3 regions of the Carnobacterium sp. CS13 genome follow, and region 3 is predicted to be linked to each of the others. Evidence: predicted binding sites of a transcription regulator. Region 3 holds the regulator's gene; each other region holds the start of a gene.
What was found. Region 3 encodes LexA, which represses DNA repair genes until DNA is damaged. Its sites were predicted from a motif close to CNAACANNTGTTNG; they were not measured.
Positions count from the first base shown of each region.

Region 1 (10,997 bases), 270 kb from region 3:
ACGCAGATGCTCGCCTCGCACGTTTTGCAGCCTATCTGAAAATTGACTTTCCAGACACTGCACCAACTAATGGCATAATCGAATCGCCGATCACTGAAATCTCATCTATGAAAAACTATCTTGAACAAACACTTAAGACTTCTATCGAGGGTAACCTATGGTTAAAACGCGATGACTTACTGCCAATTGCGGGGACCATCAAAGCACGAGGCGCCATTTATGAAGTATTGAAACACGCTGAAGAACTGGCTTTGAAACACGGCCTGTTGTCTTCTATCGATGAAGATTATGCCGTTTTTGCAAGTGGCCGATTCAAAAACTTCTTTGCCAATTATAAAATTGCGGTCGGAACGACTGGTAACCTTGGCATCAGCGTCGGAACGGTTGGAGCAAAGTTAGGCTTTGATGTTACTGTTCATATGTCAGTAGAAGCCAAACAATGGAAAAAGGTCTTCTTACGCAGCCGAGGTGTAACGGTTATTGAGCATGAATCTGATTTTACCCAAGCAGTCACTAAGGGACGTCAACAATCAAAAATCGATCCAACCAGTTATTTTGTGGACGATGAGCATTCGCTTGATTTATTTTTAGGATACACCGTAGCAGCCAATCGGCTCAAAGACCAACTAAGCGAGAAAAACATTCTTGTCGATGCCGATCATCCTTTGTTTGTTTACTTGCCCTGTGGTATTGGAGGGTCTCCCGGCGGGATTACTTTTGGATTGAAACAAGTTTACGGAGATCACGTTCATTGTTTCTTCGCTGAACCTACCCATGTTCCTTCCATGTTGATCGGGTTGATCACTGGAGAATACGATAAAGTTTCAGTTAAAGATTTCGGCTTGGACGGTTTGACAGTTGCAGATGGTTTAGCAGTCCCAAGGACATCAGGTTTTGTAGCCAAAGTATTAGAAGATTTTTTCAGTGGAGCTTATACGATCGACGACCATATGACCGATCAGTTGTTAAGTGCTTTGATCGACCAAGAACAAATTTTTCTTGAGCCCGCTGCTTTAGCTGGTTTGCCGGGTGCCATTCGTTTGTTCCAAACAGATGCTGGAAAAGAGTATTTAGCTGCTAATCACTTAACTGCTAAAATGGCTAATGCCACTCATATCGCCTGGGCAACTGGTGGCAGTATGGTTCCTAAAGAGGATATGGATCGTTTTTATGAAAAAGGACGTCAAACGGTAAACTTGCATTAATTTTTGATCAGGCTTGTTCAGAAAATAGGATTACAACAATCAATGCTTGCATCAAATTGATCAGTGCGTTTTTAACCCAATAAAAGAACCAAACTATTCCATTTTCTTTCTCGGAATAGCTTGGTTCTTTTTCATACTCCTACCTTACAACAAAAAAGTGTTCCAACTGAAAGTTCAAATGCTAACCATCGATCAGCACTTGGATTAGCGATGAGGAGCAAAGACAGAAATATAATTATGGAAAACTTCTACCTCAATTGGAAAAGTCGGTCCCGAATCTCCATCAACGGTACAGACAAACGATTCTGTACCTTTTGTACTAAGAGTAGCTTTTTTAAATTTTTTCAAAAACAGCTTATTCGAATAGTCTTCGCTATCACGAAACAGCTCTGGAATAAGGGCAAGTTTCTCAACAGCGGTTGTTTCCCGCAGCCCCAACAGTTGTAAATAACCGTCGTCAATTTCAGCAGAAGAAAAAACTGTTCCAATTCCGGTAACTGAATTGCTTAAAGCGACTAAAACCATACTAAAACGCTCTTCCCAAGTTTCTCCGTCTACCGTTAGTTCAAAAAGAGTTGTGCGCTCATCATTCAGCGCTTTTAAACCTTGAAATACATAGGCCAACGGTCCGAACTTGGTTTTAGAATCGACATCTACTTCTTGAACCGACTCAGGAATAGGGCCAACTGAAACAGTGCTGACAAAATAAGTTTCATTCACTTTCCCAATATCGATTTCCTTTCGGATAGCGGTTTTCATTTCAGCAATCGCTTCTTCCGGCTGCATAGCAATGTCTAATGCCCGTGCGAAATTATTTACAGTCCCTAAAGGGATCACTCCCACACATGGACGATAGCCGTGCTTGGCTATTCCGTTGATTCCTTCATTGATTGTCCCATCTCCACCCATTAAAAACAGCGCATCATACTGTTGAGCAGCAGCTTCATCGGCAAACTGCATAGCATCTCCTGCTTTTGTAGTTACCTTTACCGTCATTTCATCAAATTGATTTTCTAATTCATTTTTTAATTGATCAACGTATTTTTTTGCTTCTTCACTACCTGATGAAGGATTGACCACAATCATCGCTTTTGCCATTTTGAACATCCGCCTTTTCAATTGGTCTTTTTTTATCCTTAGCTTTTCATTTTCTTGTGGTTCCTCTGCTAATCAAATCGGGTTGAAATAAAACTTCTCCTTGTGGAGCCCCTGCTTGTTCAATTTTATTTAGGAGCATCTTGGCGCATGCCACTCCCATTTCGATAACAGCTTGTTTGATTGTCGTTAATTGGGGAAAAGCAATTTGATCCAAGAAAACACCATCGTATCCAATGATGCCAAAGTCTTCAGGTATGTTTCCGCCCATCTCTACAATTCCTCGTTCGATGCCGATAGCTAACCGATCTGAACTGCAAACAAAAATAGTGTTTGGTGAGAACATCTCCCAATTTTCTTGGATAAATTGAGCAGCATAACGAGAACGATTTTCAAAACGATAAATTTTAGATGACAGCTGATTTTTTTTCATCGTTTCAGTGTACCCTTTTTCTCTGGACTGTTCAAAAAGTTCCTTAATATCGATCCCAATAAAAATAATGTTTTCGTAACCCAAATTAATGGCATATTGTGTGGACATAGCTGTTCCACTTTGATTATCAGAATCGACAAAATCATAGCCGTGGCGATTTTCACCAAATAAGACGACTGGCTTAGTTGCACGTCCAATCCATTCATAATCTTTTTCTCGAACACCGCACATGATGTAACCGTCACATGAACCAATATCAAAATTATTTTTAGTTACTAATTGCAATGAATAATGGCGAGTATCTAGTTCCTGAGCGATACCTGTCAGTAAATTCATATAATAAGGTTCAGTAGTATCCATCTCTTCTAAAATAAATAGTTTAATGATCTGGGTACGATTATTAGCCAATGCTTTAGCTGCCACATTAGGCCGGTAGTTCAATTCTTCCATCGCATTAAAAACAAGTACTTTCAGTTCATCGGTCACTTGTTCTGGATGATTGATGACTCGTGAAACGGTCATTTTAGATACATTCGCTTTTTTCGCAACATCGTTTAACGTTGTCATGCAGATTCTCCTTTTTTACGAAGCTCCTATTACTGATTAATCTTTTTTTGTTTTTTCAAGCGGTCTCTTCTGCTTTATTATCGCCTGTGTGAAAAGAAAAAACAAGCTATAGTGTAAACGGCTTTAATAAAAAATGTGATCCGACAGCAGTCAAAAGAATCAACTGCTGTCAGAACACGCTTTAATTTTTTACAACATCCAATTTTTCCTGACATTCTGGACAAATCCCATAAACTTCCATGCGGTGACGAGTCACTGTAAAACCGGTCAAGTTATGTGTAACTTCTGCAACATCATCCAAACCTGGATAATAAATATCTTCAATTTTTCCACAATTTTCACAGATAGCATGATAATGTTGCGTTGAAGCAAAATCAAAACGGCTTGATCCGTCACCATAGGTCATTTCTTCCACAAATCCAATTTTAGTAAAAAGGCGCAGGTTATTGTAAACTGTCGCTACACTAATATTTGGAAAACGCTCTACGAGTGAACGGTAAATTTCATCAGCCGTTGGGTGACTATGCGCTTCAATTAAATACTCTAGTACAGCATAACGCTGTGGAGTGATGCGTATGTTTGAAGCTTTTAACTTTTCAATCGATCGAACGACCATTTGATTAATAGCCAAGAGAGTTTTCCCTCCTTTTTTTATTTTCTGTAACATTCCCTTTAATTTCTTAAAGTTTTTCTGTCTTTCTTAATGATAACGTTTATCACTTAAGAATACAACTCTATGGTTTGAAGCAAAAAGAACTTTTATTGGCTTTCTTTCATAATAACTGCGAGATCTGCCAGTTCGCTTTTCAATAAAGCAAATCATTGCTATAATAGGAGAACTAGCATAAAATAAGAGAAAGAAAGATCAGGAATGATTTTAATTAGGAGAGGATATTTTTTATGAGAATTGGAGCAAGGACTCTGAAAACAGGCATTGCCATTACTCTTGCTTTAGCGATACCGTATTTTCTAAACATGCAGGGGGCTAGCGTTTTAGCAGCTATTTCGGCGATTTTTGCTTTACAGCCATCATTAAAGCGATCTGTAAAAACCTTGAAAGACAGAGTATTTGCCAACCTTATTGGCGGAGTTGTTGCCATTATTATGAACCTAACATTAGGCAATCACTTTATGTTTGTAGGATTAGCTGCGGTTTTATTGATTGCTATCTTAAATCAATTTAACCTTGGTCCGGTGATCGGCCTTGCAACTGTGACTTTGATCGTTATTATGATGTCGCCGGGTGACAATTTTATCTTGTCCGCTTCCATTCGAATCTTAGCGACATTTATTGGTGTTGTTATCGCCTTTTTGGTTAACACTTTATTGTTTCCTCCAAAATATGAAGAAAAATTGTATCATTTAATTGATTACACAACTTCTGAAATCATGAAATGGATACGGGCTAGCGTTCGGAAAAACATTGAGTATTCTATCTTAAAAAAAGATTTAAAATGGGTAAAGTCAGAACTGGATCGCCTAGATGTTTACTTTTCTTTATTGAAAGATGAAAGTACGTATGTTAATCAAAAGAAACGAATCCAAAATTTAAGAAAAGTTGTTGTTTACCGTCAAATCATTTCGACAACTAAAGTAGCTTACAACTTAGCTAAGATACTGCATCTCCACGAAAATTCTTTTAATCATTTCCCTGAAGAATTGCGAATCCAGATTCGGGAACGTTTAGAGACCTTGATGAGTGCTCATGAACAAATCCTATTAAAGTTCAACGGGCGTGTTTCCCCAGATGAAGTAAACTTCATTGCTTATAAAGAATCATTAAGGACTAAATTAATGCAATCTTTTTTTGATGAAGCCAGTATGGAAGTAGAAATAAATAAAGACTATACACAAAGCAATGCTGTTATTCATATTATGTCAAGTATTTTAAAGTACGAAGAATATTTACTGCATTTAAATACTTTGGTCACTAGCTTTAAGGGAAATGATTGGAACCCCGAAACTCAAATTGACAACATTGAACACATTGAACAGTAGAAAAAATGATAGAACCAAAAAGGCTCAACTTCTGCTAAAAAACAGAAGTTGAGCCTTTTTTGATGTAAAAATGATTACAGACCGCTTGTGGTGTCAATAGGCGCATTTAATTGTTCAATAAATAGTTTCGAATAAATCTCCGCTCCTTTAGCATTCAATTGCTTTGCATCATCAGCTAATGTATCAGACAAATCTAAGTTATTCGTTTCCAACTCAGCTTCATATTCCGCATGCAGATCAAAAAGAGGAATAGCATTTTCTGCTGCAATTGTAATTGCTTGATCTAAATAGCTCGTATAATCTAAGGTTCTTGAATTGAAGTCTCCTTGGCGAATACTGCTTGGATTTGGCGTTACAAAAATGACCAGCGCCTCCGGCAAAGCTTTTTTAATAGCTTCATAAGCCTCGCTTAAATAGCTGCCAGAATCAGCCAAACTAATGTCTCTTACTTGATCTCCATAAACAGGAAGCTGAAAAAAAACGATATCTGAAGGTTCTTCTGCTAAAGTTGCTGCAGCATTTTCTTCCAATAAACGGTAAGAATCAAAATCTGGAAAAGGAACACGATGAACCGAGACATTTTGATTGGTTTGTTCCATTATGTAGTTCTCAACAGCAGTAGGCCATGTTTCATTTTCTGAAATATCTCCGTAAAAACTGACGGTTGCTGCTTGTTTTTTTAATGTAAGATAAGTCAAGTAATCTAAAACGGATAACTTCTCTCTTTTTTTCTCAAAATCTTCTAATTGCCCACCTGTATCTGCTGAAGATTCTTTTTTTGTCGAACTGTTAGCACTCGCTTCATTACCGGTTGGATCTAATAACTGAGCTTTTTGGTTTTTTTGGTAGTCCATCCCAAACCATATGACAGCAACAGTTAAACTAAATAATAATATAAGGGCAAAGCCTTTTTTCTTCGTCACGCATGATTCACTCCTTCATTTTTACTATTTCACCCGTTATTATACCACAGCTTAATTGTGTAAAGAAAGACACTTTTCTATATTCACTTACTCCTTAAAACGGTTCTTTGCCAAACCGTGTTAGTAGTTCTTAGAGGTTATAATTTTCTCAGGAATTTACGTGTTTGCTTATAGAAAGCCAAAGGACCTTCTGGAGCCCTGTCTCCAGTTTATCAAGCCTCTTCATGGCTACAAGCAGCCATTATCCCTCCGAAAATTTCAAGTTTGTAACATACAGTTATTTCGCTTACTAACTTCAAAAATGATAGAACTCCTTAAAACAGAAAAAAGGCACCTGCAGTAATAGAGGTGCCTTTTTCAAAAAAAATCATCGTTTGAGAATAACCATCTCATCCAGCAGAAGACCGTTTATTTGTTTGCCAATTGGCGATAACGTTTGTACCATAAGTCAACATATTCCTTAGAAAACGGACCTTTTTCTTCATTGATCCATTCAACTAAAGTTTTAACGTTTTCTTTTAAAATATGGTCGATATCATCAGGATAGCCCCACAATTTGCTATGGTCTTCGTACTCATCTACATCCAATAAACGTTTTTCGCCATCGGGAAATACCTTAATATCCAAATCATAATCAATATACTTCACTCCTTCGTCGTCTAAGGCGTAAGGCGAAGCAAGGTTGCAATAATACGAAATGCCGTTGTCGCGGATCATTGCGATAATATTGAACCAATAATGTTTATGAAAATAAACAATTGCCGGTTCTCTTGTTAACCAGCGTCGCCCATCTGACTCGGTCACCAATGTATGGTCATTGCACCCAATTAGAGATTGATCGCTTGTTTTAAGAACCATAGTATCTCGCCATGTGCGATGTAAACTTCCATCGTGTTTATAGCTTTGGATTGTGATGTATTCTCCTTCTTTTGGAACATGCATCCCTAACCCAACTTTCCTTTTCTCATAAACGCGTAGCGAGAAATTAATAAATAACTCCAGAGAGTGAATCAGTTCACTCGAACTCATTGATATTATATCACAAATTCATTCATTTAAATCAAAAAAGCTATTATTAAATGAAAGAAAGATGAGAAATCGTTATTTAAAGGGTAATAAAAAGGCTTATTTCCAAACAAGTGTTAATACGACAGCAAAATAAGCCCCATTAAGTAAAAAGACGCTTTTTCTACTTAAGGGGTTTAATTTGTTTGTTGATTATTTGTTTTCCATCTTTTCCAGATAACTTTGCCACATCTTCATTTGTGGGCCTGGAAATGTATAATCATTAAAATCATCGGGGTGCACCCACCGGCAATTTTCAGGTATTTTTATGTTTTCTTTTGACATTTGCCCGTAATAAACAGCGATGAACCACTTTAAGTGACTAAAAATATGCACTATTTCATCAAATGGCTGCTTCATCAGTGTCGGTTCAACGCGATAATGAGAATTCAATTCAGTCAATAAATTTGACAGTACTTGGTCTTGCTTCACTTCAGATTTCACTAAATGCAGTTTTCCTGGTTTAATATTTATTTCTTGTAAAACCGAACTCTCTTTTATTAAAGGAAAAATCCACATATTTGCCAACAACCCATTTGCAGGGCGCTTTTCCAACAGGAATTCATTCTTTTCATTTTTGATCAGCGCTCCAACATAATAAACCGGCTCAGCTTTTTTCTTTTTGCTCTTCACCGGATATCTTTCCCACGTCCCGTTTAAATAAGAAGCATTGAATTCAGCAATTGGGCTTAGTTCTGGATGATAATTTTTAGGCGTACAAATGCTTGAACCCAGATCCATAAAAGCCTGATTAAAATCGCCGGGTTTGTATGGGTCGATTAACTCCCGCATAACCGCTTCAAAAATTTTTCGGTTGCCAGGTTTTGCAATATCTGCATCAATTTCAAATAAACGACTTAATACGCGCATAACATTGCCATCAACAGCTGGTTCTGGTAACCCGAATGCCATGCTCGAAATAGCCCCTGCCGTATAAGGTCCAATGCCTTTTAATTTAATGATTTCTTTTGGATCGCGAGGCATCTCACCGTTATATTCTTCTGAGATTTGGATAGCTGCTTTTTGCAGATTTCGAACCCGCGAGTAGTAACCTAAACCTTCCCAGGCCTTCAATAACGTATCTTCTTCAGCTTCAGCTAAAGCTTGAATACTGGGAAACTTTTTCATGAAATTCAAATAATATGGAACGACAGTATCGACACGCGTTTGCTGCAGCATGATTTCCGATACCCAGATTCGGTAAGGATCGTTGTTGATGCGCCAAGGCAGCGTTCGTTTCTCTAAATCATACCAACTTAAAAGAGTTGCACGAAATCGTTCTATTTTTTCTTGCGGCCACATTTCAATGCCGTAAACTTCTTTAATCGTTTCTGCTTGCGCTTTACTTAATACATTTTCATTTTTCATTCTGCTTGATCTTCCATTTCTTTTTCTTCAATAAATTGATTGATCAAGTCACCAGCAAATCCTTTTTGAAACAGGCTGCTTTTGACTTTTTGTGCTTTTTTATACCCTTTCAATTTAGCTTGTTTACGCCAAATTTTATCTCCCTGTCTTTTGATTGCTGCATATTCTTCATCTTCTTCTTTTTCAACGGTTACTTCTTCTAGCACTTGTGTAATGATATCTGCATCAAATCCTTTTTGCATTAAATTTTGACGCAATTTATTATTGGTTTCGCGACTAGAATATTGCCCAGAACGTCGAATAACTTTTTCTGCTAACTGGACTCCGTTCTCAACCATTTGATCAAATGGGTATTGTTCGGCAGCTTTTTCAATATATTCTTCGCTGATCCCGCGTTTTTTTAATTCTTGTTTAATAACACGAGGACCTTTTCCTCCGACATTTGCACCAGTACGCGTATAACTTTCTGCGTACATCAAATCATCTAGATAGCCTTGTTCTTTTAATTGCTCAACAACTTCATCGGCAGCATCTGAAAAGTCATGTTTTGCTAAATCATCCCGCACTTCTTTTTCTGAGCGCAGTCCATAATTCAAATAGTTCAAAGAACGTACATATGCTTTTCTTGTTCCGTCTTCTGACTCTAATTCTTCACGAAACGCCTCAGAGACTTCCATCCCTTTGTGTAATGAAAACTTAATTAAAATAGCTTCATCCACTGGAAAAGCATATTCTTCATCTAAATAAATATTGTAGCGCCCTTTTCTTTTTTGTGTTCCTATTTTAGTTATTTTAGGAACAGAAGAACCCGCTTCTGATTTATTTGAGGAAAGGATTTCTTTTAATAAATCGTCTTTCATATTGATCTTCCTCCTCTATTCTTATCTATGCCATTATAGCATAAAAACATCCTCTAAACAGAACAGAAGTTTGGTTTGAGAAAACGTAAAAATGATGACGAGATTCTCTTCGTCATCATTTTTACTGAAAATTATTTATTTTTTAAAATCATCCCGTAATGGATCAACGAAAGGTTGCCCAGTGATTGTACCACTATCAAAACGAGGCAAAGATTCAGAATCTTCAACGGCTGTTTCGCGAGCATTTTCTGTTTCAAAATCCGTTGAGTCTTTCGGTCTGCCTTGTAAAGGGTTGTCTGCTGGGTCGTACTCTTGCTTAAGAGTTTTGTTATTAGCTTTAATTGTTTCATCCTGTTCGTGAGGCTTAGTCTTTGAACCTGTTTTTTTATTTTCTTGAGCCGTTTCATCGATTTGTTTGTTTTCTTTGGTTATTTCAGGAACTACTGTATCGACGACCCCTTCTCTATAAGAAGGATCAGCTGCTAAATTGGTGACCGGCATCGTCGTCTCCGTTGTACTAGATACTGGTTCTTCTACAACCGTAGTTGGTTTTTCAGCCGAAATCTCATCTTCTTCTAGTGAAAACAACTTGTCATCATCCTCTTTAGTGCGTTTGCTGAGTTGTGTGTCACTATCATTGTAATGAGCACTCTCACCAGCAGGGTAAGAAGAATTCTTGACTATTCTTGTTCCGCTTCCTCCTTGACCAATCGGTGTTCCTTGTCTCGCTCGGCTAAACCCGCCGCTGGAGTCTGAGGGTTGATTATTTTTTCCGGAAAACGTTTTCGCTTCATCTGCGGTGGACATTTGTTCGCCTAAACGACTATCTTGATCATTGTAATAAGCGCTCTCACCCCTCGGTGAAGTCGTATTTACCACTGTTTTTTTTCCACTTCCTGCTTGTCCAATTGGTTTTTCTTGTTCTACCTTGGCAAAAGCTTCAGACAAATCAACTGGCTGATCGTCTAGATTGTGCCGGGTAGGAATGTCTTTTTTTTCTTCTACTAAAATAACGTAATTCCCCATTTTGATGGCATCGTTGTAACGCAATGCCGTTTGTTTATCGATACCGTAATGTTCCAAGGCTGCTGTTTCGTCAACATCGGTAAACATTTCTTTAAATTTTTCCCAAGCTGTTTTATTTCCATCAGCGGGAACACGATCGACTTCAACAAGCGTACGATTACGAATATTTGATTGATTTTCACGACTTGTGACAATCACTATGTCGCTCACTAAACGTCCTTCACTTAGTAACCGTTCTACTGCACCGATAGTTTCATCAACTGTCTGATATGAAGATTCTACTACTTTAGTCATCCTTTGATCGCTCCCATCATTTTTTCTATTTATTTATTGCCTTAACCGTTGACTACCACACCGCCATTTACATGAATCGTTTGACCAGTAACATAACTAGAGTCAGAGCTAGCCAAGTAGACATATGCCGGTGCTAGTTCATAAGGCTGTCCCGGACGTTCTA
Region 1 is NZ_CP067364.1:1,447,023-1,458,019, forward strand. It holds gene JHE06_RS07045 (D-serine ammonia-lyase) at 1-1,205, shown strand, start outside; gene JHE06_RS07050 (diacylglycerol/lipid kinase family protein) at 1,410-2,303, opposite strand; gene JHE06_RS07055 (LacI family DNA-binding transcriptional regulator) at 2,350-3,300, opposite strand; gene JHE06_RS07060 (Fur family transcriptional regulator) at 3,482-3,916, opposite strand; gene JHE06_RS07065 (FUSC family protein) at 4,201-5,298, shown strand; gene JHE06_RS07070 (SGNH/GDSL hydrolase family protein) at 5,373-6,221, opposite strand; gene ntdP (nucleoside tri-diphosphate phosphatase) at 6,630-7,163, opposite strand; gene mutY (A/G-specific adenine glycosylase) at 7,440-8,654, opposite strand; gene recX (recombination regulator RecX) at 8,651-9,514, opposite strand; gene JHE06_RS07090 (general stress protein) at 9,650-10,834, opposite strand; gene JHE06_RS07095 (SDR family oxidoreductase) at 10,876-10,997, opposite strand, start outside.
Region 1: recX (recombination regulator RecX) is a predicted target of LexA. The motif match lies at 9,574-9,587, and genes of this name have one in related genera.

Region 2 (10,997 bases), 460 kb from region 3:
GGATTGGACCAAAAAGCGGGTTAGCTATCTTAGCAAATGATGACCATTCAGGTTTAGTGCATGCGATTGAAAGCGAAGACGCCACTTACTTAATGAAATTTCCTGGAGTCGGAAAAAAAACTGCTTCTCAAATTATCTTAGATTTAAAAGGAAAATTGGATGATTTAGATATTCCAGCGGTTCTGACTGAAGGAAATATCCAGCAAGAATTAGCATTGCCTTCAAACCATGAACCGGCTAATGAAGCATTGGAAGCTTTAGCTGCGTTGGGATACAGCGCAAGAGAAATCAAAAAAGTTGAACCTGAGATTCGAAAATTAACTAAGGAAACAACGGATGCTTATTTAAGAGAAGCTTTACGCTTATTGATGAAGAAATAAGCAGGATCAAAATACAGAAAGGGTGAACAACAGTGACTTATGAAGACCGGATTATTTCTGGAGAAAGCGATAGTATGGACGAGCTATCGATTGAAAAATCCTTACGGCCACAGTACTTAAACCAATACATTGGACAAGCAAAATTAAAATTAGAACTAGGCATTTATATCGAAGCAGCTAAAAGCCGTGAAGAAGCTTTAGACCATGTTTTATTATATGGTCCTCCAGGATTAGGGAAAACGACCATGGCAATGGTTATTGCTAATGAAATGGCTGTTAACATACGAACCACTAGTGGGCCAGCTATCGAAAAAGCTGGTGATTTAGTAGCCCTTTTGAATGAATTAGAAGCAGGCGATGTGTTGTTTATCGATGAGATTCACCGGATGCCGAGAATGGTAGAAGAAATGCTCTATTCTGCAATGGAAGATTATTTCGTTGACATCATTGTTGGGCAAGGACCGACGGCTCATCCCGTTCATTTTCCGTTGCCGCCCTTTACTTTGATTGGTGCGACCACACGTGCTGGGATGCTATCAGCGCCTCTTCGCGATCGTTTTGGAATCGTCTCGCATATGGAATATTATACGATCGAAGATTTAAGCGATATCGTCATCCGCTCAGCGGATATCTTTCAAACTGAGATTCATGATAGCGGAGCGTTGGAAATTGCCAAACGTTCTAGAGGAACACCACGGGTTGCCAATCGGCTTTTGAAGCGTGTACGGGATTATGCGCAAGTCCAATCTGACGGCATCGTTAATCAAAAAGTAGCTGATGCAGCTTTATCAATGCTGCGTGTGGACCAAAAAGGACTGGATTATGTCGATCAAAAGATGGTTCGGACAATGATCGAAGTCTATGGCGGCGGGCCAGTAGGACTGTCTACTATAGCAGCAAATATTGGGGAAGAAATGGAAACGATCGAAGATATGGTCGAGCCGTATTTATTGCAAATGGGCTTTATTCAGCGTACTCCACGTGGTAGAATTGTAACGCAGTTAGGTTTTGACCATCTTGGTTACCCTATAAACAACTAATAAAGACAGGAGCGTTTAAACATGTTATCAACAAATGATTTTGATTTTGAATTGCCTGAAGAGTTGATTGCTCAAACACCACTAGAAGATCGCTCCGGATCAAGACTTTTGATTTTGGATAAAGAAACTGGTGAAATAGAAGACAAGCACTTTACAGCTATTTTAGATGAGTTACATGCAGGTGATGCCTTAGTAATGAATGACACGCGTGTTTTGCCAGCTCGTCTTTACGGAACCAAACCTGAAACAGGGGGACACGTTGAGGTGTTGTTGTTAAAAAACACTTCAAATGATGAATGGGAAACATTAGTTAAGCCGGCTAAACGAGCTAAAGTTGGAACGGAAATTCATTTTGGAGATGGTCGTTTGAAAGCTGTGGTCAAAGAAGAATTGGATCATGGTGGACGAATCATTGATTTTTCTTATGACGGTATTTTTTTGGAAGTCTTAGAATCTCTTGGAGAAATGCCTTTACCGCCTTATATTAAAGAACGACTCGAAGACAATGAACGTTATCAAACGGTTTATGCAAAAGAAAATGGTTCAGCAGCTGCTCCTACAGCTGGTTTGCATTTTACTGAAGAGTTATTAGAAAAAATTAAAGCTAAAGGGGTTCAATTGGTTTTCTTAACATTACACGTCGGGTTAGGAACGTTCCGGCCCGTTAGCGTCGATTCCATTGAAGACCATGAAATGCATTCTGAATTTTACCGTTTATCTGAAGAAGCCGCTAGCCAATTAAATGAAGTAAAAAAGGCAGGTGGCAGAATTGTTGCTGTAGGAACAACTTCTATACGGACTCTTGAAACCATTGGGACAAAATTTAATGGCAGCATTCAAGCAGATAGCGGCTGGACTAGTATCTTTATTTCTCCAGGCTATGAGTTTAAGTTAGTTGATGCTTTTACAACTAATTTTCATTTGCCTAAGTCAACTTTGGTTATGCTCGTCAGTGCTTTTGCGGGAAGAGAGCAGGTTCTAGCAGCTTATGAGCATGCTGTAAAAGAAAAATATCGGTTTTTCAGTTTTGGAGATGCGATGTTTGTAAAATAAACAACAAAAAAGAGAAGCGGGCTGAAAATGCCAACTTCTCCTTTGTTTTAAGAGAGGTATGAGTGAACTTTTTTTTTAGAATCGAACTGTTTGGATATTAAACTTCTTTTGAAAAAACGACATGTGATTCTTTTATACTTTATTCGTTGCGTTCATTTAAGCGTAAACTAACTATCGAGCTAAGATTTGTTTTTTTTAATCGCCTACTTAACTGATTGACTTAACTGAATGGTTATTGAAACTGGTAAATCGAAACTGAATGTTGATTTTATTTGTTTCTTTGAAGCTAAACAAAAAAGAAAGTTTGTCGTTCACTCATACGTGCATCTCTCTTTACACTCATAATATAGCATGAAAAGGTATCGCTTACAAGTTAAGTGCTTAAGAAAACCAATTTATTTTAGGTTTCGGAAATAGACCGGTTTAAAAACTTGAATAGATTGAAAAATGTCGTAGTTCGTTTATTTTTAAAATACGGATCGCAAAAATATCTGTTTCTTATTTTGCGATAAAAGGCTATATTAGGTGGTAATAAAAGCCTCTTAAGGTCTAAGCGGGTTTGCAAAAAAAGAAAATTCTTAGTATAGTTACTAAAGTGTTAAAATACGATTGACAAAAATAAAATTGCCAAGAACAATGAAAGTAGGAAAATAAATATGTCTGAACCGGCTATTAAATACCGTTTAATAAAAAAAGAAAAACATACTGGTGCTAGATTAGGAGAAATCATTACTCCTCATGGAACCTTCCCTACACCAATGTTTATGCCAGTAGGAACACTGGCATCCGTTAAGAGTATCGCACCTGAAGAGTTAGAAACTATGGGAGCAAATATTATTTTAAGCAATACCTATCATCTATGGTTAAGACCAGGAGAAGATATTGTCGAAGAAGCGGGTGGATTGCACAAATTCATGAATTGGGATAAAGGAATCTTAACCGACTCTGGTGGGTTTCAAGTATTCTCATTGAGTGATATGCGCCGCATTGAAGAGGAAGGGGTTCATTTTAGAAATCATCTGAACGGTTCGAAAATGTTTCTTTCTCCAGAAAAAGCTATCGGCATCCAAAATAAGTTAGGTCCGGATATCATGATGAGTTTTGATGAATGCGCTCCTTTTGAAGAAAGTTTTGATTATGTGAAAAAATCTGTTGAGCGAACTAGCCGTTGGGCAGAACGTGGACTAAAAGCTCATGCTAAACCCAACCAACAAGGATTATTTGGTATTATCCAAGGCGCGGGCTATAAAGAATTGCGTCAGCAAAGTGCTAGAGATTTGGTTTCAATGGATTTTCCTGGTTATTCAATCGGTGGTTTATCCGTTGGAGAGCCTAAACACTTGATGAATGAAGTGTTGGATTACACTACACCGCTGATTCCTGAGGACAAACCTCGTTATTTGATGGGAGTAGGAACAGCCGATTCTTTGATTGACGGAGTTATTCGCGGTGTAGATATGTTTGATTGTGTATTGCCGACGAGAATTGCTCGTAATGGAACGTGTATGACCAGCAAAGGGCGAGTAGTTATTAAAAATGCACGATACGAACGGGATTTTGGCCCGCTTGACGACAAATGTGATTGCTACACTTGTAAGAACTATACTAGAGCGTATATTCGTCATTTAATCAAAGCAGATGAAACGTTTGGTTTACGCTTAACGAGTTACCACAACCTTTATTTCTTGTTAAATGTGATGAAAAACGTTAGACAAGCTATCATGGACGATAACTTGCTTGAATTTAGAGAAAACTTTTTTGAAGAATATGGGTACAATAAACCAAATGCTAAGAATTTCTAACAATTCTTAAAAATGTGTAGTACTGAAGGGCAAAGTTTGGTACAGTTAGTACTAGGCTAGATCGAATCGATGAAAGAATGGAGTGAAGAAATGGATTTTATTATTACTATTTTACCTTTTGCTGCGATTATGGGATTGATGTATTTTATGATGATCAAACCACAAAAAAAAGCGGCTGAAAAAACTAAAAACATGTTGGACTCTTTGAAAAAAGGTGACGGTATTGTAACAATTGGTGGCTTGCATGGAATCGTTGATGAAATTAACGATGTAGAAAAAACGGTTGTTCTTGATTGTGAAGGCATTTTCTTAACCTTTGAAAGACGCGCAATTGCACGCATCAAAGATGTCGCTGTTGCCTCAACGATTGAAACATTTGAAGCCAATCCAGAAGATACCAACGACGTAGAATAAAATAAAAGCGATCATTTAGTGAAACAAAAGAGAGGATGAAGAGTCTTTTCTTTTGTTTTTTTTCACTACTAAAAATGAATCAATAATTGGGCAAAAAAATCCCCCAACGTAAGGAGTGTTTGATTTGGCTAATGATTCAACACCTTTATTTGAAAAGTTGGAACCCTGGTTAAACTTGAAAATCCAAGAATTCCACACACTGGGTTACCAACAGATTACAAAAGAAGATCTATGGCATTATTTAATGTATTTTTCTTGGAAAAAAGCTATTCCCAAACATTATTACCAACAAATTCGGCAAGTCATGACGTTGACTCCTAATGATTATTTAGATTTTGCCTCTGTAGAAGCGCTGATTTCTCCAGCTAGTTCATTAGACGATATGGATTTAAAAAGTTTATTTTAAGAAAAAGGCTAAGGCCTTTTTTTTATATTCAATTGTGAATAAAGTTCTATTCTTGTCGACAAGAGTTGTTTAGAAATCAAACTAATTCAGATAGACGAAAATCAATTATAACCTTTATACGTTAGGGTTTTAAAGGTTTTTTGTAAAATGTTAAAAACTTTCCATTAAAAGCTTTACAATTTTTGAATAATAGCTTATGCTTGTATTGTGAAAAAGATAACAATAAGAAATAGGGGGAGTAAATGATGACTTCTACAAATACAGCTTCTACAAACACGCTAGAAAAGATTGCGAAAACTGAAAAAAAGACCAATGGAAAAGAAAGAACGGTTCGCACTCAAATCGATGAAATGATTTGTAAAGGGAAAAAGTCTTTAACTATGTTAGAAACATTTGATCAAGAAAAAATTGATCATATTGTCCATCAAATGGCTTTGGCAGGATTAAGTGAACACATGACATTAGCAAAAATGGCTGTTGAAGAAACTGGTCGCGGTATTTATGAAGATAAGTGCATTAAAAATATGTTTTCAACAGAATCTATTTGGAATTCGATTAAAGATAATAAAACAGTAGGAGTTATCAGTGATGACGATCAATCACAGTTAATCGAAATAGCTACACCAGTGGGAATAGTCTGTGGGGTAACTCCAGTAACGAATCCAACTTCAACGACTTTATTCAAAGCTTTGATTTCCATCAAAACAAGAAACCCGATCGTCTTTGCTTTTCATCCTAGTGCACAAAAATGCTCCGCAGCAGCAGCACAAGCGGTTTTAACTGCCGCTGTTGAAGCTGGAGCACCTGAAGATTGCATTCAATGGATCAAGCAACCTTCTCTCGAGGCAACTAATGCATTAATGAATCATCCTGATGTTGCAATCGTTTTAGCTACTGGAGGTTCCGGTATGGTTAAAGCAGCTTATTCAACAGGGAAACCTGCTTTAGGGGTCGGTCCTGGAAATGTACCGAGTTATATCGAAAAATCAGCTAAAATCAAACGAGCTGTCAATGATATCATTGCTTCTAAGTCATTTGATAATGGTATGATCTGTGCTTCTGAACAAGCTGTTATCGTGGACCAAGAAATTTATGGAGCAGTAAAATCAGAATTTGAAAAGCATCAAGTTTATTTTGTTAAAGTTAATGAACTAGAAAAATTAGAAAATGCAGTGATGAATCAAGATAAAACAGCTGTAAATCCTGCTATTGTCGGGCAATCGGCTTGGGAAATCGCTGAACTTGCAGGGCTGAAAATACCTAAAGAAACGAAGATAATTGTAGCTGAATTAGCTGGAGTCGGAAAAGATTATCCATTATCACGCGAAAAACTTTCCCCAGTACTAGCAATGTTAAAAGCAGAATCTACTGAACATGGCTTTGACTTAGCTCAAAAGATGTTGGAATTAGGCGGATTAGGGCATTCTGCTGCTATTCATACGTTAAATGACAAGCTAGCGAGAAAATACGGGGAACAAATGAAAGCTTGCCGTATTTTAGTGAATTCACCAACAGCACAAGGCGGCATAGGAGATTTGTACAATAATATGATTCCATCCTTAACGTTAGGTTGCGGTTCATATGGGAAAAACTCTGTATCTAAAAATGTTTCCACTATTGATTTATTGAATATCAAGACAATTGCGAAACGGAGAAATAATATGCAGTGGTTTAAACTACCGTCAAAAATTTACTTTGAAAAAAACTCGATTCATTATTTGCAAGAAATGGAAAATGTTGAAAGAGTCTTCTTGGTTTGTGACCCAGGTATGGTTGAATTCGGTTATGCAGACAAAATTATCAATGAACTCTACAAGCGTAAAAATCGCGTGCAAGTAGAAGTTTTTTCAGCGGTTGAAGCTAATCCATCAACCAATACCGTTATGGCAGGGACAGAGGCAATGATCCAGTTCCAACCGGACACCATTATTGCTATCGGCGGTGGATCAGCGATGGATGCTGCAAAAGGCATGTGGCTATTTTATGAAAAACCAGAAACAGAATTTTTTGGGGCGAAACAAAAATTTTTAGACATTCGAAAACGGACTTACAAAATTCCGACTTTAGATAAAACCCGATTTATTTGTATTCCGACAACTTCTGGTACAGGTTCGGAAGTTACTCCTTTTGCGGTGATCACGGATAGCAAAACACATGTGAAATATCCGTTAGCTGATTATGCTTTAACGCCAGATGTTGCGATTATTGATCCCCAATTTGTAATGAGTGTTCCTAAATCAGTGACAGCCGATACCGGAATGGATGTGCTGACTCATGCAATTGAATCCTATGTTTCTGTTATGGCAAGCGACTATACAAAAGGGTTGAGTTTACAAGCAGTCAAATTAGTATTTGAACATTTAAGGGATTCTTATGAGTACGCGAATGAAGAATCACGAGAAAAGATGCACAATGCCTCTACCTTGGCTGGTATGGCTTTTGCAAATGCATTCTTAGGAATCAATCATTCAATAGCTCACAAAATAGGCGGTGAATACAACATTCCTCATGGTCGGACGAATGCCATTTTACTGCCTCATGTCATTCGTTACAATGCAAAAGATCCTTCAAAACATGCACTATTTCCCAAATACGAGTATTTCCGTGCGGATGAAGATTATGCGGAAATAGCACGATTTATGGGATTCAAAGGCACAACGACTCAAGAGTTAGTTGAATCGTTGATTGCTGAAATCGTTCAATTAGGAAAAGATGTCGGCATTGAAATGAGCTTGAAATCTCAAGGAGTAACGCAAGAAGTATTAGATGCTACTGTTGATCATATGGCTGAATTAGCGTTCTTAGATCAATGTACGACAGCTAATCCAAAACAACCTTTGATTAGTGAACTGCGTCAAATTATTATTGAAGCCTACGAAGGCGAATAAAAATTCAGCGTTTTTATAAATGAAAGAGCCAGAACAAAATCAACTTTTGTTCTGGCTCTTTACATCTTGATTTATGGTCCATAAAATAATTTTAGGCTTTCCTAAACTTAATTTATGGATGTGTTGCTTTAAAAAGAAGGAAAAGCTATAATTAAAAGGAGTTCAGCAAGGGTAAAAAAAGGAAAAGCAGGTGATACAAATGACACCCAATAAGGAAGATTATTTAAAAAAAATATATGAACTTGGTGGGACGGATACTAAAATAAATAACAAAGAAATAGTGAAAGGGTTGGAAGTTTCAGCAGCATCCGTTAGCGAAATGATGACAAAACTATTGAAAGAAGGATTTATTGAACGAATCCCTTACCAAGGCGTACAGTTAACAGCAGAAGGACTGCGCAAAGCCAGTATACTGGTGAGAAAACATCGCTTATGGGAAGTGTTTTTAGTGGAGCATTTATGCTATTCGTGGAATCAAGTTCATGAAGAAGCAGAAATTTTGGAACACGTTTCATCCACTGAACTAACCAATCGCTTGGAAGCTTATTTAGATTATCCAACAGTTTGTCCTCATGGGGGGATGATACCGAACAAAGAGGGTGTTTTAAATGAACCTCCTTTGCAAACTCTAGCTGAAAAGAAGGTAAATGAAAAAATTGTGATCAAGCGCGTAGCGGACCAAAAAGATCTGCTTGATTACTTAGTATCAGTAGGAGTAAAAGTCAATGACGAATACACGATTAGCGACATTGGTGCTTACGAAGGCCCCATTACAATTGAAAAAGGACAAGCAAGCATTCCGATTAGTTTTAAGGCAGCTACGAGCATTTATGTAGAAGCAATCTAAGTAGCGCCTATCCTATAAGGAAGAGTATTTTCTATTAAGGAATGAAGCGCCCCCGTAAATTGGATTTCAACATCTAACTTATGGAGGCTTTTTTGGTTTTTGGAAGAAAGTAATCTGGCAGTTTTTTTGAGTATCTTGAACAAGAATGTACGTTCGCGTATAATAAAGAGGAAAGGAGGCGAAGAAGGTGAAAATAGGGGTAGTGCAATTTGACGAACCGATCAGAGATACATCAAGAAAAATTATTCACGTAGATATGGATGCCTTCTTTGCCTCTGTTGAAGAAAGGGAACATCCCGAATTAAAAGGACAGCCTATTATTATTGCGAAACATCCGAGATTAACGAGCGGAAAAGGTGTCGTTTCTACCGCTAATTATGTTGCAAGAACATATGGTGTCCATTCTGCTATGAGTGCTCAAAAAGCTTTTGAATTGTGCCCCGATGGAGTCTTTATCCAAGGAAATTATGAGTTATACCGAGAAGTATCAGAAAAAGTCCGTGCGGTTTTTAAGCGGTATACAGATATTATTGAACCACTATCTTTAGATGAAGCTTACCTGGATGTGACTGAAAATAAGCAAGGCTTTAAGAGTGCGACGCATATGGCTTACGCTATACAAAAAGAAGTCTGGGAAAGTGTCCGCCTAACTTGTTCAGCTGGAGTGTCTTACAATAAGTTTATTGCTAAATTAGCCTCGGATTATAAAAAACCAGCTGGTGTTACAGTGATACCACCGGATCAAGCCTTACTCTTTTTAAAAGAATTGCCGATTGAAAAGTTTTATGGAGTCGGTAAAAAAACTGTGGAACGGATGCACGAATTGAAGATTTTTACAGGAGAAGATTTATACCAAAAAGATGAAATGGAATTGATCCATCTTTTTGGCAAGATGGGGTATTCTTTGTACCGTAAAGTTAGAGGAATTGATGATTCACCGGTACGCACGAGTCGTGAAAGAAAATCGGTCGGTAGAGAAAATACGTATGAAAAAAACTTGACCACAGAAAATGAAATAATGGCAGAATTAAGATTTTTAGCAAAAAAAGTCGAACGTTCGTTGCTGAAGGAACAAAAACATGGAAAAACCGTTGTATTAAAAATTCGTTATTCAAACTTTGAAACCGTAACGAAACGAATCACGCTGCCTAATTCGATCAAAGATGCTGAAGAAATTTTTTTCCAGATTCAAAGTTTATGGGATGATATCGGAGAGCTTCAAAAAGGAATTAGGCTTCTAGGGATTACAGTTACGACCCTAGATCCGCTGACATTTGAAAATATTGTTTTGCCGCTTTGGGAAAATGACATCAGAATGTAGGGTTAGCTAAGCGACCCATAGTGCTAAATTGCAATCTCTTTTTCACAAGGGTATAATAAAGACATTAATACAGTTTTACTGGAGTGTTCTATTGAAAGGGGAGCTCAAGAATGAAGGTATCATGGCATGGACAATCGTGTGTACAAGTTTTGACAGATACAGGGTATACTATTTTAATCGATCCGTTTATCACAGGTAATTCTAAGAGTGACTTGAATCCAGAAACAGTAGCAGCAGATGTTATTATTATTACGCATGCACATGCTGATCATATCGGCGATACAGAAGCTATTGCTCACAGAACAGATGCTTTGATTGTTGCAAATGTGGAAATCGCAGAATTTTTCGAATCAAAAAAATTGAAAACACATGGAATGCAGATGGGTGGGAAACATGCCTTTGATTTTGGAGAAATTAAAATGACACCTGCTATTCATGGTTCGTCTTACGAAATAGACGGAAAACCAACGACACTGGGACTAGCTGCGGGTATTATTTTTCATGCTGATGGAAAGACGCTCTATCATGCAGGAGACACCGCTCTCTTTTCTGATATGCAGTTGATTGGAGCCTACAGACCTCTCGATATAGCCTTTTTACCGATTGGGGACAATTATACAATGGGCATTGAAGATGCTACACTAGCAGCATCTTATTTAAAGGCTAAAACGGTTGTTCCGATTCATTACAATACATTCCCTTTGATTGAACAAGACCCGGAGGCTTTTTGTCAAAAATTAGCAGGGAATCAAGGTCGTGTATTAGCTGTAGGAGAAATTTTAGAGGTTTAAAAGAGCAAAAGTTTTTGGAGGGTAGCAAATGGCCACGAAGCACGATCAAATATTA
Region 2 is NZ_CP067364.1:716,612-727,608, forward strand. It holds gene ruvA (Holliday junction branch migration protein RuvA) at 1-380, shown strand, start outside; gene ruvB (Holliday junction branch migration DNA helicase RuvB) at 455-1,420, shown strand; gene queA (tRNA preQ1(34) S-adenosylmethionine ribosyltransferase-isomerase QueA) at 1,442-2,473, shown strand; gene tgt (tRNA guanosine(34) transglycosylase Tgt) at 3,130-4,275, shown strand; gene yajC (preprotein translocase subunit YajC) at 4,366-4,689, shown strand; gene JHE06_RS03490 (post-transcriptional regulator) at 4,814-5,095, shown strand; gene adhE (bifunctional acetaldehyde-CoA/alcohol dehydrogenase) at 5,341-7,983, shown strand; gene JHE06_RS03500 (metal-dependent transcriptional regulator) at 8,183-8,830, shown strand; gene dinB (DNA polymerase IV) at 9,018-10,151, shown strand; gene JHE06_RS03510 (metal-dependent hydrolase) at 10,262-10,942, shown strand; gene JHE06_RS03515 (DRTGG domain-containing protein) at 10,971-10,997, shown strand, end outside.
Region 2: dinB (DNA polymerase IV) is a predicted target of LexA. The motif match lies at 8,973-8,986, and genes of this name have one in related genera.

Region 3 (10,997 bases):
TATGAAAGTTGGGAGTGAAACGATTTGCTAAAAGCACATACAAAATGGAAAGTAAAAGAAACGCTGATGGACAAAGAACATGAAGAAGAATTGAGCCGAAAATTAGGTTTCACATCATTATTTACGACTTTGTGTTTACAAAGGGGCTTAGGGACAGAAGAAGAAATCCAGCATTTTTTGAAGCCGGATGAGACGTGGATTCATGATCCTTTTCTCATGCACGATATGGATAAAGCCGTTTCCCGTATTATGGAAGCAATTGAAAAAGGTGAGCTGATCACTGTTTATGGCGACTATGATGCGGATGGTGTCACAAGTACGTCCGTTTTGAAAGAAGCCATCGAAATGATTGGCGGAGAAGTAAATTTTTATATTCCAAATCGATTTAGCGACGGTTACGGTCCGAATACTCAGGCGTTTGAAAAATTGATCGAAGCTGGAACTGGGTTGATCGTTACCTGTGACAATGGTGTTTCAGGACATGAGGCGATTGCTAAAGCCAATGAGTTAGGAATTGATGTAGTCATAACCGACCATCATGAATTGCCTGCAATCTTGCCAGCGGCTTATGCAATTGTTCATCCCCGTCATCCAAATGGCCACTATCCATTTAAAGATTTGGCAGGAGTAGGAGTAGCGTTTAAGCTGGCGACTGCTTTACTGGGTGAAGTTCCACTTGAATTACTCGATTTAGTAGCTGTTGGTACCGTGGCGGATTTAGTTTCTTTATTAGGAGAAAACCGGGCTTTGGTCATGCAAGGAATAGCTGTTTTAAGAGAATCGCAAAGAGTGGGTTTAGCTGCTTTATGCAAGGTGGCTGGAGCCAAGCAATCAGAAGTGGATGAAGAGACGATTGGCTTTATTTTAGCCCCTCGGTTGAATGCGATTGGGCGTTTAGGCGAGGCTGCTCCTGCTGTAGAATTGTTGACGACATTCGATGAGGCCGAAGCGAATTCCTTAGCTCAGTTAATTAATGAGAAAAATAAAGAACGACAAGCCTTGGTTTCAACCATCACAGCTGAAGCTTTTGATATGATTGAAAAAAGCGATGCGAACCCGCATGTGTATGTATTAGCAAAAGAAGGCTGGCATGAAGGAGTTTTAGGAATCGTGGCCAGCAAAGTGGTTGGCAAGACTGGAAAACCAGCTATTGTATTGAATATGGATAGGACGAATGGGACAGCTAAAGGATCAGGACGAAGCGTGTCAGCTTACCATCTGTATGAAGCATTAGAAGATGTCAGTCACTTGACGACGAATTTTGGCGGACACCATATGGCAGCAGGTTTGACACTGCCTGTCGAGAATATTGGTGCGATTCAAACAGAACTCAATGCTTTCTTACTGCAAAGCGGTTTAGCTGAGCAGTTAACGGAAGAAATCGTAGTTGATGAACGGTTGACCATAGCTGAGAGTAGCGTGGAATCAATCGAAGAGCTGCAAAAGCTTGCTCCTTTTGGAACGGATAATCCTAAACCGGTCTTTTTATTCGAAAATGTAAAAGCACAAGATGTTCGACGTATCGGCGGAGATAATGCACATTTGAAATTAAAAATAGCGGATGAAACAGCAGCTTTAGATGTGATCGGTTTTCAATTCGGCCCTGTTGCAGCTGAGATTGGTGCTGATGCTGAACTATCGATTGTAGGACAGTTAAGCATTAATGAATGGAATGGGTTGCGTAAGCCTCAGTTGATGATTGAAGACTTGGCAATTGAGGGAGTGCAAGTTTTTGATTTGAGAAGTACTCAAATCGCTCCAGCAATTTGGCAGATGGCACCTGCTGATTATTTATTTTTCAATGAAAAAAACTATCAACAATATGAAAGCAGCATCACTGAGACAAGTTACAGTCATTTGATCACTGATCAAGAAAGTGCCGAGGGTTTTATCCTGCACACGGATCAACTTATTTTAGTTGATTGCCCCTCAGATTTAACTTTATTAAGCACTGTATTGAATCAGGTAGAGCCAACAAAGGTTGTGGCTTGTTTCTTTAACCAAGAAGAAGCTTATCTTACTGGAATACCTAGTCGGATGCAATTTTCACAAGTTTTTAAGTATACTGCAACTCATATTGATATTGATGTTCGTCATAAAATAAGTTTATTAGCAACGCATTTGAAAATAAAAGAAAAACTATTGATTTTTATGATTTCTGTGTTTTTTGAAGTAGGATTTGTTACAATAAAAGACGGTGTTATGAATATTGTTCCAAATGCTGAAAAGAAAGAGTTGACTGAATCGACTACTTATCAAAACCGTTTGAAAAAAATAGCAGCTGAAGAAGCTTTGATCTATAGTCGGTTTACTGAACTAGAAACCTGGTTAAAACAACAGTTGAAAAAAGAACTGTAAAATTGGATGGAGGAAAAGTTTCAATGGACTTAAAAAAATATATTGCAAATGTACCCGATTTTCCCGAAGAAGGCATTATCTTTCGTGATATTTCACCTTTAATGGCAGATGGAGAAGCTTACCGTTATGCTACCAACGAAATCGTTCAATACGCAAAAAATAAAGGCGTGGATATGATTGTTGGACCTGAAGCTCGTGGATTTATTGTAGGATGTCCCGTTGCCTATGAATTAGGTATCGGTTTTGCGCCGGCACGTAAAAAAGGAAAATTGCCTCGTGACACAGTCGAAGTCAACTATGGTTTAGAATACGGCAATGACGTTTTGCAAATTCATAAAGATGCTATCAAACCTGGACAAAAAGTGCTGGTTTGCGATGATTTACTAGCTACTGGTGGAACAATTGCGGCAACAGTCAAATTGATTGAGCAACTAGGAGGAGAAGTAGTCGGTATGGCTTTCTTAGTTGAGTTAACCGATTTAAATGGACGTGACAAAATTAAAGGATACGATATTTTAGCTTTAATGGAATACTAGAAGCTTGATAAACTAATAATGGACAATATAAAAAGTCGTTAAACAAAATTTGTTTAGCGACTTTTTGTATTAAAATATATGGCTGCGGTAAAGTCCTACGACTTTTCCTAAAACAGATACTTCATCTAAAATAATAGCATCCATGGTCTCATTTTCCGGCTGCAAACGATAATAATGATCTTCTTTATAAAATCTCTTACATGTTGCTTCGTCTTCATTGGTCAAGGCAATAACGATATCTCCGTTGTTGGCGCTGGATTGTTTGCGGACGATCACTTCATCACCATCAAAAATCCCAGCATCGATCATGCTTTCCCCACGGATAGTCAACATGAAAAGCGATTCGCTTTCTTGTTTTAAGTTTGGCGGAAGCGGAAAATAATCGGTCGCTTCTTCTACTGCTAAGATGGGTTCGCCCGCTGTAACAGTTCCTAGCAAAGGAATTTGTTTTAATTGAACACCTAATTTTGATAACCCCGTAGCTGTTAATTCGATTGCTCTCGGTTTACTAGGATCTCGTTGGATAAACCCGTTTTTTTCCAATCTGGACAGATGCCCATGGACAGTCGATGTAGAAGATAAAGAAACGGCTGTTCCAATCTCGCGTACAGTCGGTGGGTAACCTTTTGATTGGACTTGTTCGTGGATATATTGTAATACTTCAATTTGTCTAGATTCTGGAGTTTTACGCATAAATAGCTGCACCTCAATTCCTATATATTTCTTATTCATAGAATACCATAAAATTATATGCGAATCAAACAAATGTTCGCTATATTTAAAAATCAATTTGATGTATTTTATAGGATTTTTTTGGTATAGTAGCTAAAGAATACAAATAATGGAGTGAGTAAAATGTTACCTAAAGAACAATTGACCAGAATCAATGAATTAGCAAATAAATCTAAAGCTGAAGGGCTGAGCTTGTCTGAACAAGCAGAACAAAAAAAACTTCGCGAAGCGTATTTAGCGGCTTTTCGAGGAGGAATGCGCAATCATATCGAAGGACTAAAAGTTGTTGATGAGGAAGGCAACGATGTGACTCCCGATAAATTGAAAGAAATCCAAAAAGAAAAAGGCATCCACGACCGTTCCTAACAAATGGAGCGATAAATAGTGCAGGTATGAGGAAAGAAAGACTGTCTTTATAAAAAATGCATTCAGTGATTGCTTCAATGGGAATAAAACAGTAAAATAGAGGTATTACAATTGAAAGGATGATTTACTTGTTTGACAATACGGACCAATTAGCGGTAAATACAATTAGAACACTGAGTATAGACGGAGTGCAAAAAGCCAATTCTGGTCACCCAGGCTTGCCGATGGGGGCAGCGCCGATGGCGTATACTCTTTGGACGCAACAATTAAAAGTAAACCCTAAAAATTCAACGTGGGTGGATCGGGATCGGTTTGTCCTTTCAGCCGGCCATGGTTCAATGATGTTGTACAGCCTTTTACACCTTGCAGGCTATCAGGTGTCGATTGATGATCTAAAAAAATTCCGCCAATGGGAAAGTAAGACTCCTGGACACCCAGAAGTTCACTATACCAATGGGGTTGAAGCGACTACTGGTCCATTAGGACAAGGGATCGCAAATGCTGTAGGAATGGCAATGGCTGAAGCCCATTTAGCCGCTACGTATAACAAAGAAAATCACCAAATCGTGGATCATTACACGTATGCTTTGTGTGGCGATGGCGATTTAATGGAAGGGGTTTCTGCAGAAGCAGCAAGTTTAGCGGGTCATTTAGAGTTAGGTAAACTGATCATGTTATACGATTCGAATGATATTTCATTGGATGGACCGACTTCAAAAGCCTTCACTGAAAACGTTGGAAAACGGTTTGAAGCGTACAATTGGCACTATATTTTAGTAAAAGATGGAAACGATTTAGACGAAATCAATGCTGCACTTGAAGCAGCAAAAGCAGAAACAACGAAACCAACCTTGATCGAAGTGAAAACGGTGATCGGTTTTGGGGCTCCTAATGCGGGATCTCATAAAGTCCACGGTGCTCCACTAGGTCCCGAAGGGATCGAAGCAGCGAAAAAAGCTTACGGATGGGAAGGCGAAGACTTCTTCGTGCCCGCTGAAGTAGCACAACGTTTCAAAGAAACGATGGTCGATAAAGGCGTTGCAGCGGAAAAAGAATGGACGGCTGCTTTTGAAGCTTACCGTAAAGATTACCCTGAGCTAGCGGCTCAATTCGAATTGTCGATGACTACTGAACTGCCAGAAGGTTGGGACAGTGAATTGCCAAGCTTCTCCGTAGAAGACGACGCTTTAGCTTCTCGTGTTACCGGAAGCCAAGTTTTGACTGCTATCTCTGAAAAAGTTCCTTATTTCTGGGGCGGATCAGCCGACTTATCGTCTTCAAACAACACGATGGTTGCTGGAGAAAAAGATTTCCAACCGGGACAATATGAGGGCCGCAATATTTGGTACGGTGTCCGTGAGTTTGCGATGACAGCTGCTGCTAACGGAATCGCTTTACATGGTGGTTCAAGAACCTATGTCGGCACGTTCTTTGTCTTTACCGATTATTTACGTGCAGCGATTCGTTTAGCGGCGATCTCGAAATTGCCGGTAACCTATGTGTTTACCCATGATTCGGTGGCAGTCGGCGAAGATGGACCGACCCATGAACCGGTTGAACACTTGTCTAGCTTACGCGGCATGCCGAATTTAACTGTTTTGCGTCCAGCAGACGGGAATGAAGTAACCGCTGCTTGGAAGATCGCAATAATGTCAACGGATCACCCGACATTATTGGTCTTATCTCGTCAAAACTTGCCGGTTTTACCAGGCACACAAGAAAAAGCGCAAGAAAGCGTGGCTAAAGGGGCTTATGTTCTTTCACCTCAATCAGGAGAAACGCCTGAAGGCATCTTGATTGCGACAGGTTCTGAAGTAGCCTTAGCATTAGAGGCTCAAAAAGCATTAAAAGCAGACGGGAAAGATGTCTCCGTGGTTTCGATGCCAAGTTTTGATCTATTTGAAAAACAAGACGCAGCTTACCAAGAGTCTGTCTTACCGAATGCCGTCCGCAAACGGGTTTCCATTGAAATGGGCGCCAGCTTTGGCTGGGAACGCTATGTTGGTCTAGATGGAGCTATGGTAGCCATCGACAAATATGGCGCGAGTGCACCTGGTGCTACGGTTATTGAAAATTATGGGTTTACAGTGGAAAATGTTGTAGCGGCTTACAGTAAGCTATAGACTATTTCTTCATTTGTCAGCCATGTGGATTGAGAACAGTTCAATTCACATGGCTTTCTTATATGGAAATTGAAAGATCTTCAGGCAAACGGTACATTTTTTTCTTAAGTAAGGCGTTTAGCTATTTATTTTTAGTTTAAAGTCTAGTACAATTAACCATTGAGAGATTTTGAAAGGAGTGAATGAAATGAGCACAGGTTTAGCAATACTTTTTATTATTCTTGCGTTAATTGCAGGTTTAGTTGGTGGATTTTTCTTAGCAAGAAAATACATGATGGATTATTTCAAAAAGAACCCGCCAATTAATGAAGATACTTTACGTATGTTGATGATGCAAATGGGTCAAAAACCATCTGAAAAGAAAATCAAACAAATGATGGCATCGATGAAAGTGCAATCAGATAAAGCAAATAAAAAAAAATAAGCGGCATATGATGTTTTGCTTATATTATTTATGTGAGCAGATTTTTTCTGTTCGCATTTTTTATTTCATAAACAGCCTTTTAAAAGGACAAAAAAGGGAGTAGGTGAAAAGTTATATGGGCGTCTATAAAAAGTTAGGTTGGTTTTTTAAACAAGAGAAAAAAGCCTATATTACAGGAATCAGTTTTTTAATTCTGGTTTCAATTTTACAACTATTACCACCGAGAATCCTTGGAATCGTGATCGATGAAATCAAACAAGGTTCTTTGACCAAAATAGTTTTGATTAAATGGCTCATTATCTTAACTGTCACAGCTCTTACGCAATATCTTTTTCGCTATATTTGGCGTATGAACATCTGGGGAACATCCGCTAAGCTAGAACGGATTTTACGGAAACGTTTATTCGATCATTTTACGGAGATGGATAATAGTTTTTTCCAAAAATACCGTACAGGAGACTTGATGGCACATGCGACGAATGACTTAAATGCCATCCGAAACGTAGCTGGAGGCGGGATTTTAACTTTTGTGGATTCTATTATTACGGGCGGCATAACGATTACAGCTATGATGATAGTGGTTGACTGGCGGCTTACATTGATTGCCTTGATTCCTTTGCCTTTGTTAGGAGTTGCTTCGCGGGTGCTGGGTTCTAAATTGCATACACGTTTCCGTAAAGCACAGGCTGCATTTTCACATATGAACGATAAAACGCAAGAAAGCATTTCTGGAATGAAAGTGATTAAAACTTTTGGACAGGAAAATGAAGATGTGGAAGATTTCAAATTAAAAACGGCACAGGTTGTTTCTGCAAATAGAAAAGTCTATAAAATTGATTCTTTATTTGATCCAGTAATGACTTTTATTATTGGTATTTCTTATATTTTAACCATTATCGTCGGAGGACATCTTGTGATGACTAATGCGATAACCATCGGTGACTTTGTTACCTTTATCAACTATATCGCGATGTTGGTCTGGCCCATGTTTGCCATTGGACGGTTATTTAATATTCTAGAAAGAGGTAGTGCAAGCTACGACCGGGTTGAAGGTCTTTTGCAAGAAACATCTAAAATCGTTGAAAATCCTGATGCCATTCAAACTGCCATCACAGGAGATATCGATTACACTGTTGAAAAGTTTTGTTATCCAAAAAGCTCTGCAGTTGTTTTGCAAGACATTCATTTTGAATTGAAACGAGGCCAAACACTTGGAGTAGTTGGTAAAACCGGATCCGGGAAAACAACTATGTTCAAATTGTTATTGCGTGAATACGACCGCTATAAAGGCCAAATCCGATATGGAAATACAGACATTAGGGATTATTCTTTAAATGCTCTATTGCAGCATATCGGTTATGTGCCGCAAGACCAATTTTTGTTTTCAACGAGCATCAAAGAAAACATTCGTTTTGCAGATCAAGAATTAGATCAATCCGCAGTCGAGCATGCAGCGAAACTAACAGCTGTTCATGAAGATATTATGGAAATGGAGCAAGGCTACGATACTTTAGTGGGAGAGCGCGGAGTTTCATTGTCCGGCGGTCAAAAACAGCGGCTTTCAATTGCTCGTGCTCTAATCATCAAACCAGAACTGTTGATTTTGGACGATGCACTTTCAGCTGTGGACGCCAAAACGGAAGAAGCTATCTTGAATGCTTTGAAACACGAACGGTCAGAACAAACTACGATTATTGCGGCTCATCGCATCAGCAGTGTGTTGCATGCTGATGAGATCATCGTTATCGAAGAAGGAAAAATCATTGAACGCGGGACTCACTTAGAATTATTGGCTCTCAATGGTTGGTATAAAGAAATGTATGACAAACAGCAATTGGAAAGAACAACTGAAGGAGGGGGAGACTAATGGAGCAAAAAACAAGTGGGTCAAAATCCTTTCCTCTTAAAGAACAGTTCCAAATTGTGAGTAGAATATTTAAATTTGGCGCCCCGTTTAAAGGTAAATTTTTTATGGCTATTTTCTTCGGAGTATTAGTGGCTATAACGAATGTAGTGTTGCCTCGTATTTTACAAACGTTTATGGATGATTATCTAGCAACGCAAACAGCCACAACTAGAATTATCGGTTTATTTGCCGCTGCTTATTTCGGAGTAACCTTGCTCAAAATTATTGTTTGGTATTTAAACCTGTACCTGTTTAATTTGGCCTCTGAAAAAACAGTGGAGAATATCCGGAACAAAGTGTTTACTAAATTGCATACTTTAGGGATGAGATTTTTTGATCAAACGCCTGCTGGTTCAATCGTGACGCGCGTAACCAATGATACTGAGACGATCAAAGAGTTTTTTGAAGTATTTCTTACCGTTTTGCAAGGGATTTTTGGAGTTGTAGCTTCTTTTATTGCGATGGCTTTATTAAGTTTGGAAATCACTTTGTGGATCATGTTATTCGTTCCAGTATTACTGATAGTTATTTGGTATTATCAAAAATACAGTTCGACGATCTACCGGAGTATGCGTGAAAAGCTGAGTATCTTAAATACAAAGCTGGCAGAATCAATCTCTGGAATGAGTATCATCCAACAATTTCGACAAGAAAAAAGATTGCAAAAAGATTTTGAAAAAACCAACAGTTCTTATTTCGAATCGCGTTATGCCATGGTTAAAGCCAATGCATTGCTGCTTGGTCCGATCATTAACTTATTGGATACATTAGCTTTGGTAGTCGTTTTAAGCTTTTTTGGATACAACGCTTTAACTGGAGCGGTTGGAGTTGGTGTTATTTATGCATTTGCTTCTTATGTGCGAAATTTCTTCAATCCGATGGTTCGTATGATGGATAGCTTGAGTATTTTTCAAGATGGCGTGGTCTCAAGTAACCGGGTATTGAATGTATTGGATAATCAAGAACTCACGCCTCAGCAAGAACCTGATAGCTCTGCGAAGATCAAAGCAGGGAAAATTGAGTTTAAAAATGTTAGTTTTTCTTATGATGGTAAAAAGAATGTGTTAAATAACATTACCTTTACGGCGAATCCCGGCGAAACAGTGGCTCTAGTCGGTCATACAGGAAGTGGGAAAAGTTCTATTATCAATGTAATGATGCGTTTTTATGAATTTTCGGAAGGGGATATTTTAATTGATGGTATTTCGATCAAAAAATACCCGATTGAGGAATTGCGTAGCAAAATGGGGTTGGTTTTGCAAGACTCCTTCTTATTTTACGGAACCATTAATGACAATATTCGTCTGAAAAATCCCGCCATTACTGATCGTCAAGTTGAAGCCGCTGCTCAATTTGTTCAAGCAGATGCCTTTATTGAGCAGCTGCCTAATCAGTATGAATCGAAAGTGATTGAAAGAGGAGCAAGTTATTCCAGTGGTCAAAAACAATTGATTTCTTTTGCTAGTACAATCGTAACGGATCCTAAAATACTGATACTGGACGAAGCAACAGCCAATATTGATACAGAGACAGAAGCATTGATTCAAGAAGGTCTGAATAAAATGCGGCAAGGGCGTACTACATTGGCCATAGCCCATCGATTGTCAACCATTCGTGATGCCAATATGATTTTAGTTTTAGATCATGGTGAGATCATCGAACAAGGAACACATGACGAATTGATTAAACAAAATGGTGTTTACCATGAAATGTACCGACTTCAAAACAATGGTCTGGTGAAATAGTAAAAAAGGGATCTTTATCAAATCGTGTTGGTGTCTCTTAGATTGAAATTTCCTTCGGAACTTACGTGTTTGCTTGTAGAAAGCCATGGGACCGCTTGGAGCCTCTTTGGGTCTCCAGGTTTTCAAGCCTCAAACGAAGCGTAAACGCTTCGTAATTCGCATTGAATCCTTTTCATGGCTACAAGCAGCCACTATTCCTCCAAAAATTTCAAGATTGTAGCATATAGTCATTTCACTTACCAACACCCAAAATGATAGAACCTAAAAAAGGCAACACTTCAGCTGAAGCGTTGCCTTTTTTAGGTAATAAAATGAATTATTTGTGGTAATCGTATTTGTAAGTTGGATCAATTTCATGGTCCAGTTGATCAAAGGCATGCTGAATTTGTTCTTCGATACCTTTCAAGTTATCCTTAGTTAATTTTGTGCTTTTTTCAATGGTGATCGGATCACCAAAGCGGACCGTTATCCGTTTTCGTTTAAGCAGCTCTGAAACGGTCAAAGGACCTTGATAAACTGCTGGGATAATGGGCACACCGCTTAGTTTTGCGATGGTGGCTGCACCGCCTTTGAGCTCAGAAGAATGTCTAGTTCCCGTGGGAAAGATAACAAGACTAAGCTCTCCTTGTTTTAGAATTTTTACAGGTGTTTTGATAGCGCTTGGTCCAGGATTTTGGCGATCAACAGGAAAAGCGTTAGCGTGACGAATGACCCATCCCATAATTGGATTTTTAAACAACTCTTTTTTTGCCATGAACGTGAATTCATGAGGTTTAGCAGCTAGTGCTAAATAAATTGGATCGATCC
Region 3 is NZ_CP067364.1:1,174,348-1,185,344, forward strand. It holds gene recJ (single-stranded-DNA-specific exonuclease RecJ) at 25-2,358, shown strand; gene JHE06_RS05760 (adenine phosphoribosyltransferase) at 2,382-2,894, shown strand; gene lexA (transcriptional repressor LexA) at 2,964-3,587, opposite strand; gene JHE06_RS05770 (DUF896 family protein) at 3,750-3,992, shown strand; gene tkt (transketolase) at 4,112-6,115, shown strand; gene JHE06_RS05780 (YneF family protein) at 6,303-6,539, shown strand; gene JHE06_RS05785 (ABC transporter ATP-binding protein) at 6,655-8,406, shown strand; gene JHE06_RS05790 (ABC transporter ATP-binding protein) at 8,406-10,190, shown strand; gene JHE06_RS05795 (lysophospholipid acyltransferase family protein) at 10,507-10,997, opposite strand, start outside.